4 regions of the Streptomyces sp. NBC_00057 genome follow, and region 4 is predicted to be linked to each of the others. Evidence: riboswitches for the same ligand, from Rfam matches in the RefSeq annotation. Region 4 holds a riboswitch; each other region holds the start of a gene.

Region 1 (3,662 bases), 7.3 Mb from region 4:
GGCCGCACCGAGTGCCGGATCCGGCGACTGCCGCAGCAGCGCGTTCAGCCGGGCCGCGGCGGACGGCACGTGGGCCTCGGACACGGCGGCCCCCGTGTCGTCCGCGTCGGCGGAAGCACCGGACACATCCGAGGTGAAGACCGCGGCATGCACGGCGTCGCGTACCCGCCGTGACACGCTCGCGTCGCCGAAGGTCGCGGGGCGGGCGACGAGCGTCAGCGCCACGCCCACATTGGCCGACATCACCATCTGCGCGGCCAGTTCGGGGGCCAGGCGCAGCCCGCCCACAGCCGCGGCCCGTTCCAGGTCCCGGGTGAGGATCTGATGGGACTCGAGGGCCGCGGCCGGTGGCGTATGCACGGCCGGTGAAGGAGGACGCGCTGCTGAAGCACTACCGGATCGACTGGGAGCAACGGACCGAGGAGTGAGTCCCCGGTCGCCCGGCCCCTTGCGGGTACGTACAGCCGCCGGCTCGGCTGCGCAGGGCACGACGACGGAACCCGCCGGGAAGCTCCCGGCGGGTTCCGATGTCTTCTGTTGGACAGTGGTGCGTCGGTCAGCCGACCGCGGTGGCAGCCCGGTTCGCCGCGGCGTTTCCGGTCCTGACGGAGTCGGTCCTCGGTACGAGAAGCCGTTCCGTCAGCCAGCCGAAGACGAGGCCGAAGGTGATCCAGGCAGTGGCCTGCACGGCGAGCGTGGCCAGGCGGAACTCCCACAGCAGGCCGGCCGGGAAGTCCTTTCCGACCTCGTTGAACGAGGGCAGGAACGCGTAGGCGAACCCGATCACGACGACGTAGGCGGCGGATGCGGTGATCGTCGCGTTCCAGTTGCCCAGGCGTGGAGCCAGCCGCTTGCCGAAGATGACGGCAGCGACGGCCAGCAGCACGCTGAGGGCGACCATCAGGAAGAACAGGGCAGTGCGTCGGCCGATCGTGTCGGGGTTGCCGACGGCCGGCGGGTTGGCCGGGTACTTCAGGAACGGCACGATGTACACCGCCAGCAGGGCCGCACCCGCGATCAGGGCGGCCGTGGCCCGCGGGCCGAATCTGCCGATCCGGCCGAGGGCGTAACAGAAGACGAGGGCGGCGATGCCGCCGATCGCCACACCGAAGACGAGCACACCGGTGGCAAGGCCGGCGGTGGACTGCATGGTGCGGCTGACGAGTTCCTCGCCGCCGCCGTGGTCATGACTGTGCGCCTCTTCGAGAGCGATGGCCGCGTCCACCCGGGACTCGCCGAGGAAGTAGGCGACGACCAGAGCGAGCGCGCCCGCGGCGAGGCCGGCCAGCATGCCACGGACGAGCAGGGCTCTGACAGATATGGAGTTCATGAGGATTTCCCCTGGATCGGACGGTACGTCAGTGACAGGGGAAGCCGAGGAGGTGGCGGCCGTCGTGGACCCACTCGTGGACACCTTCGCCGGAGATGACCGCGGTGGCGCCCTGCTCGGCGCCGACGAAGTACAGCAGTACGAGCATGAGGATGCCGAAGAAGACCGCCCAAGGGGCAATGGCCTTCAGGGAGATGGGGGTGATCGCCGGTACGGCGGCGGCGGGGGCAGCATTCTGTGCCATGGCAGAACCTCCTGAGGGAACACGCGTCCCGTTCGTGGTGCCTGAGACGAAGGTGCTGGGTCTGACTTCCCGTACGGGTACGGGTTCACAGTGGCGCGACCGTGCCGGATTCTCACCGGACTTCCGTCACACTTCGTCATGCTCATCGGACGATACCGCCTGGGAGCAGGCGCGGCCATGGTGCCGTCGGCGGGGCCGGAACGCCCGGATGCCATGGTGGGCGCACTTGAGGGGCCAGACTTCAGGGAGTTGACCCGGTCATGACGGTAAGGGTGATGTTGATCTCACCGGCGCTCAACGCCGCGCTGCGCGAGGCCCGCTTCGACGGCGATGCGCCGCTCGACGCTGTTGGGGTCCGGCGGGCCAGGGCCGCTGCGGCAGCGGTGCCTGCGGCCGACCGGTATGTCTGCGGGCCGTCCGAACGGTGCGCCCGGACCGCCGACGCGCTGGGGTTGCGTGCCGAGCACGAACTCGCGCTCCGCTGCTGGGACATGGGCCGGTGGAACGGGCGGCGGCTGGAGGAGGTGAGCGGGAGCGAGCCGGAGGCGGTGTCGGCCTGGTTGACCGATCCTTCGGCGGCTCCGCACGGCGGCGAACCGTTGCTGGAGTTCTGCGCCAGGGTCGGCCGCTGGCTGGATTCCCTGCAGCCCCTGTACGGCGACGAGGGCCGCCGTGTGTTGGGGGTCGTCGAGCCTGCGGTGGTGCGGGCGGTGATCGTACGGGCGCTCGCTCTCCCGACGGAGGCGTTCTGGCGACTGGACGTCGCCCCGCTGACGCTGACCGGGCTCAGCGGTCGGTCCGGACGGTGGAGCCTGCGCTGTGGGCAGCCGCTGTCCCCCGCTCCGGGGGACTGACGTCCTCCCGTGGCCCACAGTATGAACAACTGACGTGCCGGAACCGCTGGTCAGCGCCTACTGTGATGGTGCAGCTGGTTAGCCCTGTCCGCCGGACAGGCGCCCGCGCCACGAGGACCGGGCCGCCCGCACGCTGGAACTCCTGGCTGGTGGGCCTCGGTCCCGAGCACCTCCGCCGCCGCTCCGACCAGCTCTCCGGCGGCCGGCGCCAGCGGGTCGCCATCGCCCGCGCCCTCGCCCCCTCCCCCGGCATCCTGGTGTGCGACGAGCCGGTCTCGGCGCTCGACGCATCGGTGCAGGCGCAGATCCTGGATCTGCTGGACGACCTCCAACAGCACCTGGGAGCGGCCCTGTTGTTCGTCTCGCACGATCTGTCGGATATCCGGCGGATCAGTGACCGAGTACTGGTGATGAAGGACGCTGACGTGGTGGAGGAGAGAACGGCCGAGGAGATGTTCGACGCGCCGTGGCATCCGTACACGAAGTCGCTGCTCGCGGCCGTCGTGGCGGTCGGTACGGATGCCACCCCGCCCGGGGAACTGCTGGAGACGGGCGGGCCGGGCCCTACGCGTCCCGATACGCCTCCAGCAGGCGCAGCCAGACCTCGCTGATCGTCGGATACGCGGGGACCGCGTGCCACAGCCGGTCGATGGGGACCTCGCCCGCGACCGCGATCGTCGCTGAGTGCAGCAGTTCGCCGATGCCCGGCCCGACGAACGTGACACCGAGCAGGATCTCCCGGCCGAGGTCCACGATCATGCGGGCCCGGCCTCGGTAGCCGTCCGCGTACAGGCCGGAGCCCGCCACCGCGGCGAGGTCGTAATCGACAGCGCGTACGCGGTGGCCGGCCTCCTCGGCCTCGGCGAGGGTGAGACCGACCGCTGCGGCCTCGGGGTCGGTGAAGACGACCTGGGGGACGGCCGCGTGGTCGGCGGTGGCCGCGTGGGCGCCCCAGCGGCCGGTCTCCAGCAGCGGCACACCTGCGGCGCGGGCGGCGATCGCGGCGCCCGCGATGCGTGCCTGGTACTTGCCCTGGTGCGTGAGGAGCGCCCGGTGGTTGACGTCGCCGACCGCGTAGAGCCAGGTGGTGCCGTCGACGCGGCAGCTGTCGTCGACGGTGAGCCAGGATCCGGGCTTCAGGCCCACCGTTTCCAGGCCGAGGTCGTCGGTGCGCGGGGCGCGGCCGGTGGCGAAGAGGATCTCGTCGGCCTCGACGCGCTCTCCGTTGTTCAGC
Region 2 (3,662 bases), 5.1 Mb from region 4:
CACCGAGGTTCACCGAACCCAGGTTGCAGACGGCCGTCTCGCCGTCATCGGTGACTTCGAGGATCTCGGTGCACAGATTCGACGAGTGGACGACGCGGCCCGGCTCGGCGGTCTGGTTCGCGGTCCGGTTGGAGGCGTCCTTGAACGTCATCCAGCCCTGGCCGGTCTGCGCGAGGGTGCGCATCATCCGGCCGTACAACTCACGGGCCGGCATCGACTTGCGGGCCAGCCCCTTGGCCTCGGCTGCGCGGTACGCGGCGTCGAACTCCTCGCCCCACAGGTCGACCAGCTCGGGCACGTCCGCCGGGGAGAACAGCGACCAGTCGCCGTCCGCGTCGACCCGGCGCATGAACTCGTCCGGGATCCAGTGCGCCAGGTTGAGGTTGTGCGTACGCCGCTGGTCCTCACCCGTGTTGTCGCGCAGCTCCAGGAACTCCTCGATGTCCGCGTGCCAGGTCTCCAGGTAGACGGCGGCGGCGCCCTTGCGGCGGCCACCCTGGTTGACCGCGGCGACGGAGGCGTCGAGCGTCTTCAGGAACGGCACGATGCCGTTGGAGTGCCCGTTGGTGCCGCGGATCAGTGAACCGCGGGCGCGGATGCGGGAGTACGAGAGACCGATGCCGCCCGCGTGCTTGGAGAGCCGCGCCACCTGGTGGTAGCGGTCGTAGATCGAGTCGAGCTCGTCGAGCGGGGAGTCCAGCAGATAGCAGGAGGACATCTGCGGATGCCGCGTGCCGGAGTTGAACAGGGTCGGCGAGGACGGCAGGTAGTCGAGCCGGCTCATCAGCCCGTACAGTGCCGCGACTTCGTCCAGGGCGCGCTTCGAGTCGTCCTCGGCGAGCCCGGCCGCGACGCGCAGCATGAAGTGCTGCGGCGTCTCGATGACCTGGCGGGTGTGCGGGTGACGCAGCAGATAGCGGCTGTGCAGGGTCCGCAGCCCGAAGTAACCGAAGCGGTCGTCGGCGCCGTCGGTCAGTGAACGCTCCACCAGCGCGTCGAGCGCGGCCGCGTGCAGCGCGACGAACTCGGCGGTACGGTCCGCGATCAGGCCCTCTCGGTGCCCGACGGCCACCGAGGCGGAGAAGGAGACCACGCCCTGACCCGCCGCCTCGTCCGCGATGGTGCGGGTCAGCAGCCTGGCCGCGAGCCGGGAGTAGGCAGGGTCCTCGGAGATCAGCCCCGCGGCGGCCTCCGTGGCCAGCGAGCGCAACTCTGCCTCGTCCGACCGGGCGTTACGGCCGCGCAGCGCGGCGGCGGCGACGCGACCGGGGTCGGTGTCGGGCAGATCGACGGTGAGGTCGGTCAGGGTCCGCAGCAGTGCGGTCCCCGGTCCGTCGTGTGCGGTTCCCTCGGACTCGGCCGCTTCGGACACGGCGACTGAAGCCGGATCGGCTGGCGCGATGGTCACGTGGTGCTCTCCCTCGCTCGGCTCGGGGCCGGCGGGGAGCGGGGCAGCCGGGCAGAGGCGGGCCCGCGTCGGGCAGCACTCATTGCGGCGTCCACCGGCCCATCCGCGAGGCCCGGACGTCTGGCATCCGGTTCGGTCGAGCCGGATGCGCTGTCGGCAGGTCCTCGGACTTACTTGCGGGTGCACAAAAGTGCACCGAATACACCGTTGCGGGACAGTTCCGGATTCGCACCGGATTTCCCTGCGGCGACAGCGAGCACGAGCATACATGTGGGGGCCGCTGGATGGGACGGCCCCCACATGTTGTGTCGCGCAGTAGAAGTCGAGCCCACAGGACTAGCCGTGAGATCCCCTGTCGGAGCAGGCGGACGGCCCGCCACGCCCCGCTGAAGGGGGCGCGACGGGCCGTCATCCGGCCGTGGGAGCGGTCGTCAGTGGCCGCCGCCCGGGGCCCCCGCCGTGGCCGGCGGGAGCTCCGCCCGGACGCCCGGGTCGCCCGCGTCGGCCGTGTAGTCGGCCGGGGAGGTCTCGTCGGTCCCGGCGGGTGCCTTCACGGCGTTCAGGACGAGGGTGAGCACCACCGTCACCACCACGTTCAGCGCGAACGCGGTCAGACCGATGTAGCCGATCTCGCCGATGCCCGGGATCTCCTTGGACGACCCGCCGAAGTGCGCCTGGGTCGGGCTGGCGACCCCGTACGCGGCCACCGTCCCGTACACCATGCCGACCGCCCAGCCCGCGAGCAGTGCCCAGCGGTGGAACCAGCGGGTGAACAGGCCGCCGACCAGGGCCGGCATCGTCTGGAGGATCCAGATCCCGCCGAGCAGCTGGAAGTTGATCGCGACCGTCTTGTCCATGGTGAGGACAAAGGCGAGCGCGCCGACCTTCACCAGCAGCGACACCAGCTTGGAGACCTTGGTCTCCTGTTCCGGGGTCGCGTCCGGCTTCAGGAAGTCCTTGTAGATGTTGCGGGTGAAGAGGTTCGCCGCGGCGATCGACATGATCGCGGCGGGCACCAGAGCGCCGATGCCGATGGCGGCGAACGCGACCCCCGCGAACCAGTCGGGGAACATGTTCTCGAACAGTTGGGGGATGGCCAACTGCCCGTTGTCCACCTTGATCCCGGCGGCGATCGCCATGAAGCCGAGCAGCGCCAGCAGGCCCAGCATCAGCGAGTACAGCGGCAGGATCGTGGTGTTGCGCCGGATCACATTGCGGCTGCGGCTGGAGAGCGTCGCCGTGATCGAGTGCGGATACATGAAGAGCGCCAGCGCCGAGCCCAGGGCCAGTGTGGCGTAACCCCATTGGCCCGCTTCACCCGGCGCGAGCGCGCCGCGCGGCTTGCCGGTTGCCGGGTTGGTCTGGGAGAACGCATCGCCCGCCTTGGCGAAGATGTCGTCGAAGCCGCCGAGCTTGATCGGGATGTAGATGATCGCCACTACGATGACCAGGTAGATCAGTCCGTCCTTGACGAACGCGATCAGCGCCGGCGCCCGCAGACCGGACGAGTAGGTGTACGCGGCGAGCACCGCGAACGCGATCAGCAGCGGCAGGTCCTTGACGAACCAGTGGGTGTTCTCTCCACCGCCCACGCCCATCACGTCCAGCACGGCCTGGATGCCGACGAGTTGGAGTGCGATGTACGGCATCGTGGCCAGGATGCCCGTGACGGCGACCGCCAGCGAGAGCCCCTTCGAGCCGAAGCGCCCGCGGACGAAGTCCGAGGTGGTCACGTACCCGTGCTTGTGCGAGACCGACCACAGGCGCGGCAGGAAGGTGAAGATCAGCGGGTACACGAGGATCGTGTACGGCACGGCGAAGAAGCCTGCCGCGCCCGCCGCGTAGATCGCCGCGGGAACGGCGACGAAGGTGTACGCGGTGTACAGGTCGCCGCCGAGCAGGAACCAGGTGACCCAGGTGCCGAACGAACGTCCGCCCAGGCCCCATTCGTCGAGGCTGGCGTCGTTCTCGGCCTTCCGCCAGCGCGCCGCCAGGAAGCCCATGACCGTGACGGCCAGGAAGAAGAAGATGAAGACGCCGAGCGCGACGCCGTTCACGCCGTCCTTCATGCCGAAGCACCCCCCTTGCGGGCGCGCTGGTCACGCTGCCACAGCTTGTACGCGATCACCGTGAGTGCGGTGGAGATCAGCACCCAGAGCATCTGGTACCAGTAGAAGAACGGAATGCCGATGAAGGTGGGGTCCACCTTCGCATACGAACTCACCCAGAGCATCGCCACGAACGGCGCGATGAG
Region 3 (3,662 bases), 1.4 Mb from region 4:
CGTGCCGAGAAGCGCTTCCTGCCTGCCTCCGTGGTAGCCGCGTGCGCTCATCTCGCCCACCGGTCTGCCCATCAGGACGACCTGGCTGGAGCGGTCGCTGCCGGGTTTGAGCAGGACCGGGTTCATCAGCGCGGTCGGCTCCACCCGGGCGGCCTGGGCCTGCATGGCCTGGGCGCGCCCGATCTCGGCGCCCTCGCGGGTGACGAACGAGTTCAGCGACATGTTCTGCGCCTTGAAGGGCGCCACCTTGACGCCCCGGCGCACGAGCCAGCGGCAGATGCCTGCCGTGACGACGCTCTTGCCCGCGTCCGAGGTGGTTCCGGCGACCAGCAGCCCGCCGCTCATGTCCGTCTCCGTCCTGCGATCCGACGTTCTGTGATCTGAAGCCCCGTGACCTGAAGTCCTGCGGACCGAAGTCCTGCGATCCGTCGTGCGGCGAGGCCCGCACCCAGTCGTCCTGCCACACACACGCCGAGGGCCAGCGCACTCACCCGGCGCGACAGCCGTACCGCGCGTTCGATGTCCTCGGTCTCCACCGCCCGGCCCGTCGCCTCGTTGAGGACGGGGCGGTGTTCGACCCGGCCGCCGTACGCGAGGGTCCCGCCGAGCCGTACGCCGAGCGCACCCGCGAACGAGGCCTCCACCGGGCCCGCGTTGGGGCTCGGGTGCTTCGCCGCGTCGGCCCGCCACGCCCGTACCGCTCCACGTGGCCGCCCCCCGGCGGCCACGGCGAGCAGGGCTGTGAGCCGGGCACCGGGCCAGCCCGCGAGGTCGTCGAGGCGGGCCGAGGCCCAGCCGTAGCGTCGGTGGCGGGGCGACTTGTGGCCGACCATGGCATCGAGGGTGTTGGCGGCCCGGAAGCCGACGAGGCCGGGCACACCGGCCAGCGCACCCCACACCAGGGCGCCGACCACGGCGTCCGAGGTGTTCTCGGCCACGGACTCCACCACGGCACGGGCGATCTGCGGTCCGTCGAGGGAGTACGGGTCGCGCCCGCACAGATGCGGCAGACGCTCACGGGCCGACTCGATGTCACCGGCGGCCAGGGCGCCGCCGATCGCCCGGGCCTCACGCCCCAGGGACGTACCGCCGACGACGGACCAGGTGGCGGCCGCGGTCAGTGCGACGGAGGCGGCGGGGTGGCTGCGTACGGCACGGGTGATCAGCGCGGCACCACCCGCGGCGCCTCCGGCGCAGACGAGCATGTGCAGCGCGCCCCACCCGCGGTGGTCGCGCCACAGACAGCGCTCGACGCTTGCTGCGGCCCGCCCGAAGGCGGCGACCGGATGTCCCCTGCGGGGGTCACCGAGCAGCAGATCGCCGATCAGACCGGCCGTGGCGCCGTACGCGAAAATGCGGTCGGCACGCACGGCTCAACCGGCCGTTACGCCTCGAAGGACCTTCGTACAGGCGGCTCTCGTCGAGAGCGCCACAGCAACGGACGCACGGCAGCCAGGCATGGCGATATGTCCTCACTCAGGGTCCGCGCCCTGGTTCGACGTGACCGGCGACGAGAGTCTCCTGGCTCCCGGATCCGCAGTTCCCCCGGCCTTCCAACCCGCTCGCGCGTGCCGTGACTTCCGGTGTGGGGGACTGCTCCCCGGTGACAGTGGCGGGACCGCGCCGGATTCGCACCGGCTTCCTCTGCTGTCGCCGTAATTGGCTCCGGCAGTCCACCACGCTCCGCGAACGCCCGTCAACTTGCCGTTGACCTGCGACGGTGCAGTGTGCTGAGCCCCACATCGGGCCGGGCACACCACAACGGGCCGGACACACGAGGTGTGTCCGGCCCGACGGGGGAGTACGCGGAGGAGGGCTCAGGCGACGATCAGATAGATGCCGTACGCGACCGCCGCAGCGCACAGCGCGAAGCAGGCGTACGCGCCGACGCGGGCCAGCAGCAGCGAGCCGCCGGAGCCGCCCTGCGCCGCCGGTTCGGGCTGCTTGGAGAGACCGACGATGCCCAGGGTGAAGAAACCCACCAGCGCGACGGTGACGACGAGGGAGACGCCGAAGACGGAGCCGAGGGCTGCCCAGTCGATGTTCATGCTGAATCCTTAGACGGCCTGCCTAGGCGGCTGGCCTAGACGGTGGCGGGTCGCGCCGGGTCCTGGGTGGTTCCGGCCGGAGCCGGAATGGTGGTCTTGAGGTCCTGGGCCGCTGCCTGGGCCGCGGTGAGCGGCGGGCTGACGGCGGCGATGGCCGTGGTGACGACCCCCGCGGGCTCGGCGTCGCCGCCCGTCGGCGCGACATCGCCGTGGCCGACCGGCTTGCGGCGCGATACCAGCCAGATCGCCCCGGAGCCCACGACGAGCAGCGCCGCGACGACCACGACACCCCAGGTGCCCTGCTTGGTGAGGAGTTCCGCGCCCGCGCCGACCAGGCCCGCGGCCGGCAGTGTCAGACCCCAGGCGACGAACATCCGGGTGGCGGTGGACCAGCGGACCACGCCGCCCTGGCGGCCGAGGCCCGCGCCCATCACGGCGCCGGAGCAGGACTGGGTGGTGGAGAGGGAGAAGCCGAGGTGCGAGGAGGCCAGGATGACCGTGGCCGCGCTGGTCTGCGCGGCGAAGCCCTGCGGCGGCTTGAGGTCGGTGAGGCCGCTGCCCATGGTGCGGATGATGCGCCAGCCGCCCAGGTAGGTGCCGAGTGCGATGGCCGTACCGGCACAGACGATGACCCAGACCGGCGGGTTGGAGCCGGGCTGCAGGACGCCACCGGTGACCAGGGCCAGGGTGATGATGCCCATGGTCTTCTGCGCGTCGTTGGTGCCGTGGGCGAGGGAGACCAGTCCGGCCGAGGCGATCTGGCCGGCACGGTAGCCCTTGGCAGTGGCCTTCTCCTGGGCGTCGTTGCGGATCTTCCCGCCGATCCGGTACGTCAGCCTGGTGGCCAGCAGTGCGGCCAGACCGGCGACGATCGGGGCGGCGACCGCGGGGAGCAGCACCTTGGTGACGACGGTGTCGCCGTTGACCGACGACCAGCCCGCCGACATCACGGCTGCGCCGATCAGACCGCCGAACAGGGCGTGCGAGGAACTGGACGGCAGTCCGACCAGCCAGGTCAGCAGATTCCACAGGATGGCGCCGACGAGTGCCGCGAAGATGACTTCTGTCCGCAGCCCGTCCTCGTTGATGATCCCGCCGGAGATCGTCTTGGCGACCTCGACCGACAGGAACGCGCCGACGAGGTTGAGAACGGCGGACATGGCCACCGCTGTCTTCGGTCTGAGTGCACCGGTCGAGATGGTGGTCGCCATCGCGTTGGCGGTGTCGTGGAAACCGTTCGTGAAATCGAACACTAGAGCTGTCACGATCACAATCGCGAGTAGCAGCGTGATGTGTTCCATCTACCCAGGCAATCGTTCGACGTCATTGGCATGTGGACCGTAGGCAACCTGGATGAACGGAAGGTGAACTGGGCGGGGCGCTGTGGTGACTCCAACTGGGGTCGGGTCGTTCCGTTTGTCCTTCGCGGGGCGGTGCGGGCCGGGCGCAGGGCCGATTCGGGCCTGATTCGCCCCCCGTAACCCCTTTTGTGAACTTCTCCGGTTTGTGACTTATCCCGCCGATCGCTTACCCGTTCGCCTCCAGGGCTGACAGGATCTCCGCATGAGCGATCAGCAACGGGACGCGATCGAACGTGCCTGGGACGGTGTCGTC
Region 4 (3,662 bases):
ACCGCCCCTGCCAGGGCGGTGACCGGCAGCAGCCGCCGGTGCCCGGAGCCGGCGAGCGCACGGGCAGCGTGCGGCAGGACCAGACCGACGAAGCCGATGGCGCCGACCGAGCTGACGAGTGCGGCGGTCAGCAGCGCGGTCGTGCAGAGCAGCACGATCCGGGTGCGCGCGACATGGACGCCGAGTGTGGCGGCGGCGTCCTGGCCGAACGCGAAGGCGTCGAGCGTACGGGCGTGGCCGAGGCAGATCAGCAGCGTCACGACGAGAACGGCGGAGCAGAGCCACACATCGGTCCAGCCGACCCCGCTGAGCGAGCCGAGCAGCCAGAACAGCACCCCGCGGGTCTGCTCGGCGTCGGCGGCGGTCATCACGACGAAGGAGGTGAGCGCGGAGAACAGCTGCATGGCCGCCACACCGGAGAGGACGACCCGGTCGGTCGTGCCGCCCAGGGTGTGGCTCAGCAGCAGAACCAGGGCGAACGAGCACAGTGCGCCGATGAACGCGCCGGTCGAGATCGACACCGCTCCCCCGCCGACGCCGAGGACGACGACCACGACCGCGCCGGTCGACGCACCGGAGGAGACGCCGAGGACGAACGGGTCGGCGAGCGGGTTGCGGAGCAGGGACTGCATGACGGTTCCGCACACCGCGAGCCCGGCGCCGCACACCGCGGCGAGCAGGGTGCGCGGCATGCGCAGGTTCCAGATGATGCCGTCCCGGATCGGGGTGAGCCTTGACCGGCCCCAGCCCAGGTGGGAGGCGACCGTGGACCAGACGTCGGCGACGGAGATACGGGCCGGGCCGATGGTGACGGCGACCGCGACGGACAGCACGAGCAGTGCGATGCCACAGGCCCACAGGGCTCCGCCGCGCAGCTTCCGCATCCCCGTGCCACTGCGCACGGCTGCTTCAAAGGCCCATGGCGCGTCCACCGCCGTGGCCCGTTCGGTGTCCGTCACCCCGTGAATCCGAATGTGCGCAGCCCGGCGGCGACGCGTTCCACACCCTCGACCGTCCGGATGGACGGGTTCATGGCCTGGCCGCTCAGCAGGACGTACCGCTTGTGCCTGACGGCGTCCATGTTCTTCGTGACGGGGTTGGACTCCAGGAATTCGATCTTCTTCGCGGCGCTCTCGGCGGTCTGTGCCTTGCGGGTCAGGTCTCCGATGACCAGGACGTCGGGGTTGCGGTCGGCGACGGTCTCCCAGCTGATCTGGGGCCATTCCTCATGGGTGTCGTCGAAGACGTTCTTCGCGCCGAGTTCCCTGGTGATGATGCCGGGCGCTCCGCAGCAGCCGGCCAGGTACGGGGCCTTGGAGTCGGAGAACCAGTAGAGGAGGGTGGCGTCGGAGGCGTCGACGCCCTCGGTCGCCTTCTTCACCCGGGCCCGCAGCTGCGCCACGAGCGTGTCGCCGCGTTTCTGCACGCCGAACACCTTGGCCAGGTCGCGCACTTCGTCGTACACGCTGTCCATGGTCAGCGGCGCGGTACGGGCTCCGTCGCCGCCGCCGCTGTTGTCCTTGCCGGTGCAGTCGGCGGGCGAGACATAGGTGGGGACGCCGAGATCCTCGAACTGTTCGCGGGGTGCGACGCCGCCCTTGGCGAGCGTCGACTCGAACGACGCGCTGATGAAGTCGGGTTCCTCGTCGAGGACCTTCTCCGACGACGGCCGGTTGTCCGCGATCCTGGGAACCTTGGCGTTGGCCTTCTCCAGGCCCTTCATCACCGGGTCGGTCCAGGTCGAGGTGGCGGCCAGCCGGTCGGCGAGGCCGAGGGAGAGCAGGATCTCCGTCGATCCCTGGTCGACCGGGACGGCCCGGTGCGGTGCGGCTTCGACGGTGACGGTGCGTCCACAGTTCTTCAGCGTCACGGGGTATCCGTCGGCGGAGCCGGACTTCGCGGCAGAGCTGCTCGTTCCGCCCCCGCAGGCGGTCAGCAGGACGAGTCCCGCCGAGAGCAGGGCAATGGTGCGGACAGGGCTGGCTATGGACGGCACGGAGTCCCTCTGCGTCTCGGGGCTCATGCGCGGAGCCCGCTGTACGGAGTCCTGCGCCCGGTACCGGGTCGCAGATGCCAGCAGGTCTTCGGACTCGGGCTCCTACGGACGGGACGCCTTCCCAGGACACCCGCGGGTGGTCCCAGTGGCCGTGGCCCCGCCCGTCCCCCTCACCGCTGCGCGTCAGTTCCGGATTCTCACCGGATTCCCTGACCCCTACGTGGAGTTTGACTGGCTTCGGCAAGCTATCACGAGCCTCCGCGCATCTCATGGGCGGTGTGGCCGGTGGTACGCCGGGCTGTGCTCCCGTCGCACCACCTGCCCGATGCCTATGGACGCTGAAGAGCGATCACGGCGTTGTGCCCGCCGAAGCCGAAGGAGTGGCTGACGGCGCGCCGGATGGGCTGCCGCAGGGGTTGCTCGGTGACGCAGTTGATGTCGAACTCCGGCGCCGGGGCGTCCAGGTTGGCGATCGGCGGTACGACTCCGCGCTGGAGCGTCAGGACGGTCAGTCCGGCCTCGATCGCTCCGGCCGCCCCCATGCAGTGCCCGAGTACACCCTTCGGGGCGGTGACGGGCGGCCGGTGCGGGTAGACCCGGCCGATGAGGGCGGCCTCGGTTGCGTCGTTGATCGGTGTCGCCGTGCCGTGTGCGTTGACGTGCTCGACGTCCTCGGCCACCCAGCCCGCGTCACGCAGCGCGGCCTCGACCGCGGCCTGGGCGACCGCGCCGGACGGGTGCGGGCTTGTGGGGTGGTGGGCGTCGGTGGTGGCGCCGGTGCCCGCCAGCAGTGCCCGCGGCGCGGCGCCCCGGGCGACGGCGTCGTCCGCCCGTTCCAGCACCATGACGGCGGCGCCCTCACCCATGACCAGCCCGGCACGGTCGGCCGCGAAGGGCCGGCACCGCCTGGCCGGGTCGCCCTCCGCCCGGGCCGTGGCTCCGGACCGGGCGAATCCGGTCATGGCGACCGGGTGGACGATCGACTCGGTGGCTCCGGCGATCGCGATGTCGCACTGTCCTGTGACCAGCAGATCGCGGGCGACGGACAGTGCGGTGGCGCCGGACGAGCAGGCGGTGCACGGTGCCAGGCTGGGGCCGGTGGCCCGCAACTGGATGGCGATCTCGGCCGCGGGCATGTTCGGAATGGTGAGCAGGATGCCCGACGGCGAGGTGGCATCCGGTCCGCGCCGGTCGAGTACGACGGCCTGCTCGGTCAGCGCGGCGGAACCTCCGCTGCTGGTGCCGACGACCACCGCGACCCTGCTGCCCTCCCACCGCGCCGGGTCGAGTCCGGCGTCGGCGACCGCCTCCCGCGCGGCGAGAACGGCGAACTTGACGTACTTCCCCATCCGGAAGGACGTGCGGCCGCCGATCGCGGCGTCCAGATCGATACCGTCGACCGTGCAGGCGAAGTCGACCGCGCACCCTTCGAGTGCCGCGACGGTACGCACCGGCGAGACTCCGGCGCACACACCTTTCCAGGTGGATTCGGTGTCGTTGCCGACCGGGGTGATCATTCCCAGGCCTGTTACGGCAATCGCGGGCTTGTTCATCGGGCGTTGCTCGTCGGTGCCGCGCCGCCCATCAGCACCCCACTGCCGGCTGTCGCGTCGATGTACCCCGTGATGTCGGCCAGGGTGGCGTCCTTGGGGAGCTTGTCGAAGTC

Evidence for each region. Region 4 has a riboswitch for cobalamin ahead of OG953_RS39125 (ABC transporter substrate-binding protein). Riboswitches for the same ligand answer to the same signal wherever they lie in the genome.
Region 1: it holds a riboswitch for cobalamin, as region 4 does, so the genes downstream of both, OG953_RS05265 (CbtB domain-containing protein) here and OG953_RS39125 (ABC transporter substrate-binding protein) in region 4, are expected to answer to the same signal.
Region 2: it holds a riboswitch for cobalamin, as region 4 does, so the genes downstream of both, OG953_RS14785 (ribonucleoside-diphosphate reductase subunit alpha) here and OG953_RS39125 (ABC transporter substrate-binding protein) in region 4, are expected to answer to the same signal.
Region 3: it holds a riboswitch for cobalamin, as region 4 does, so the genes downstream of both, OG953_RS32765 (cobalamin biosynthesis protein) here and OG953_RS39125 (ABC transporter substrate-binding protein) in region 4, are expected to answer to the same signal.

The regions. Positions count from the first base shown of each region.
Region 1 covers NZ_CP108256.1:1,045,115-1,048,776, forward strand. The annotation lists partial or broken gene OG953_RS05255 (TetR/AcrR family transcriptional regulator) at 1-369, opposite strand, end outside; gene OG953_RS05260 (CbtA family protein) at 557-1,330, opposite strand; gene OG953_RS05265 (CbtB domain-containing protein) at 1,359-1,574, opposite strand; adenosylcobalamin (AdoCbl) riboswitch at 1,620-1,712, opposite strand; gene OG953_RS05270 (histidine phosphatase family protein) at 1,835-2,428, shown strand; gene OG953_RS05275 (ATP-binding cassette domain-containing protein) at 2,494-3,039, shown strand; gene OG953_RS05280 (dihydrolipoyl dehydrogenase family protein) at 2,993-3,662, opposite strand, start outside.
Region 2 covers NZ_CP108256.1:3,214,358-3,218,019, reverse strand. The annotation lists gene OG953_RS14785 (ribonucleoside-diphosphate reductase subunit alpha) at 1-1,408, opposite strand, end outside; cobalamin riboswitch at 1,546-1,687, opposite strand; gene mctP (monocarboxylate uptake permease MctP) at 1,840-3,477, opposite strand; gene OG953_RS14775 (DUF3311 domain-containing protein) at 3,474-3,662, opposite strand, start outside.
Region 3 covers NZ_CP108256.1:6,969,852-6,973,513, forward strand. The annotation lists gene OG953_RS32760 (cobyric acid synthase) at 1-345, opposite strand, end outside; gene OG953_RS32765 (cobalamin biosynthesis protein) at 342-1,370, opposite strand; cobalamin riboswitch at 1,515-1,646, opposite strand; gene OG953_RS32770 (hypothetical protein) at 1,818-2,048, opposite strand; gene OG953_RS32775 (anion permease) at 2,084-3,349, opposite strand; gene OG953_RS32780 (class II aldolase/adducin family protein) at 3,612-3,662, shown strand, end outside.
Region 4 covers NZ_CP108256.1:8,334,674-8,338,335, reverse strand. The annotation lists gene OG953_RS39130 (FecCD family ABC transporter permease) at 1-959, opposite strand, end outside; gene OG953_RS39125 (ABC transporter substrate-binding protein) at 956-2,023, opposite strand; cobalamin riboswitch at 2,058-2,247, opposite strand; gene OG953_RS39120 (beta-ketoacyl-[acyl-carrier-protein] synthase family protein) at 2,326-3,549, opposite strand; gene OG953_RS39115 (acyl carrier protein) at 3,546-3,662, opposite strand, start outside.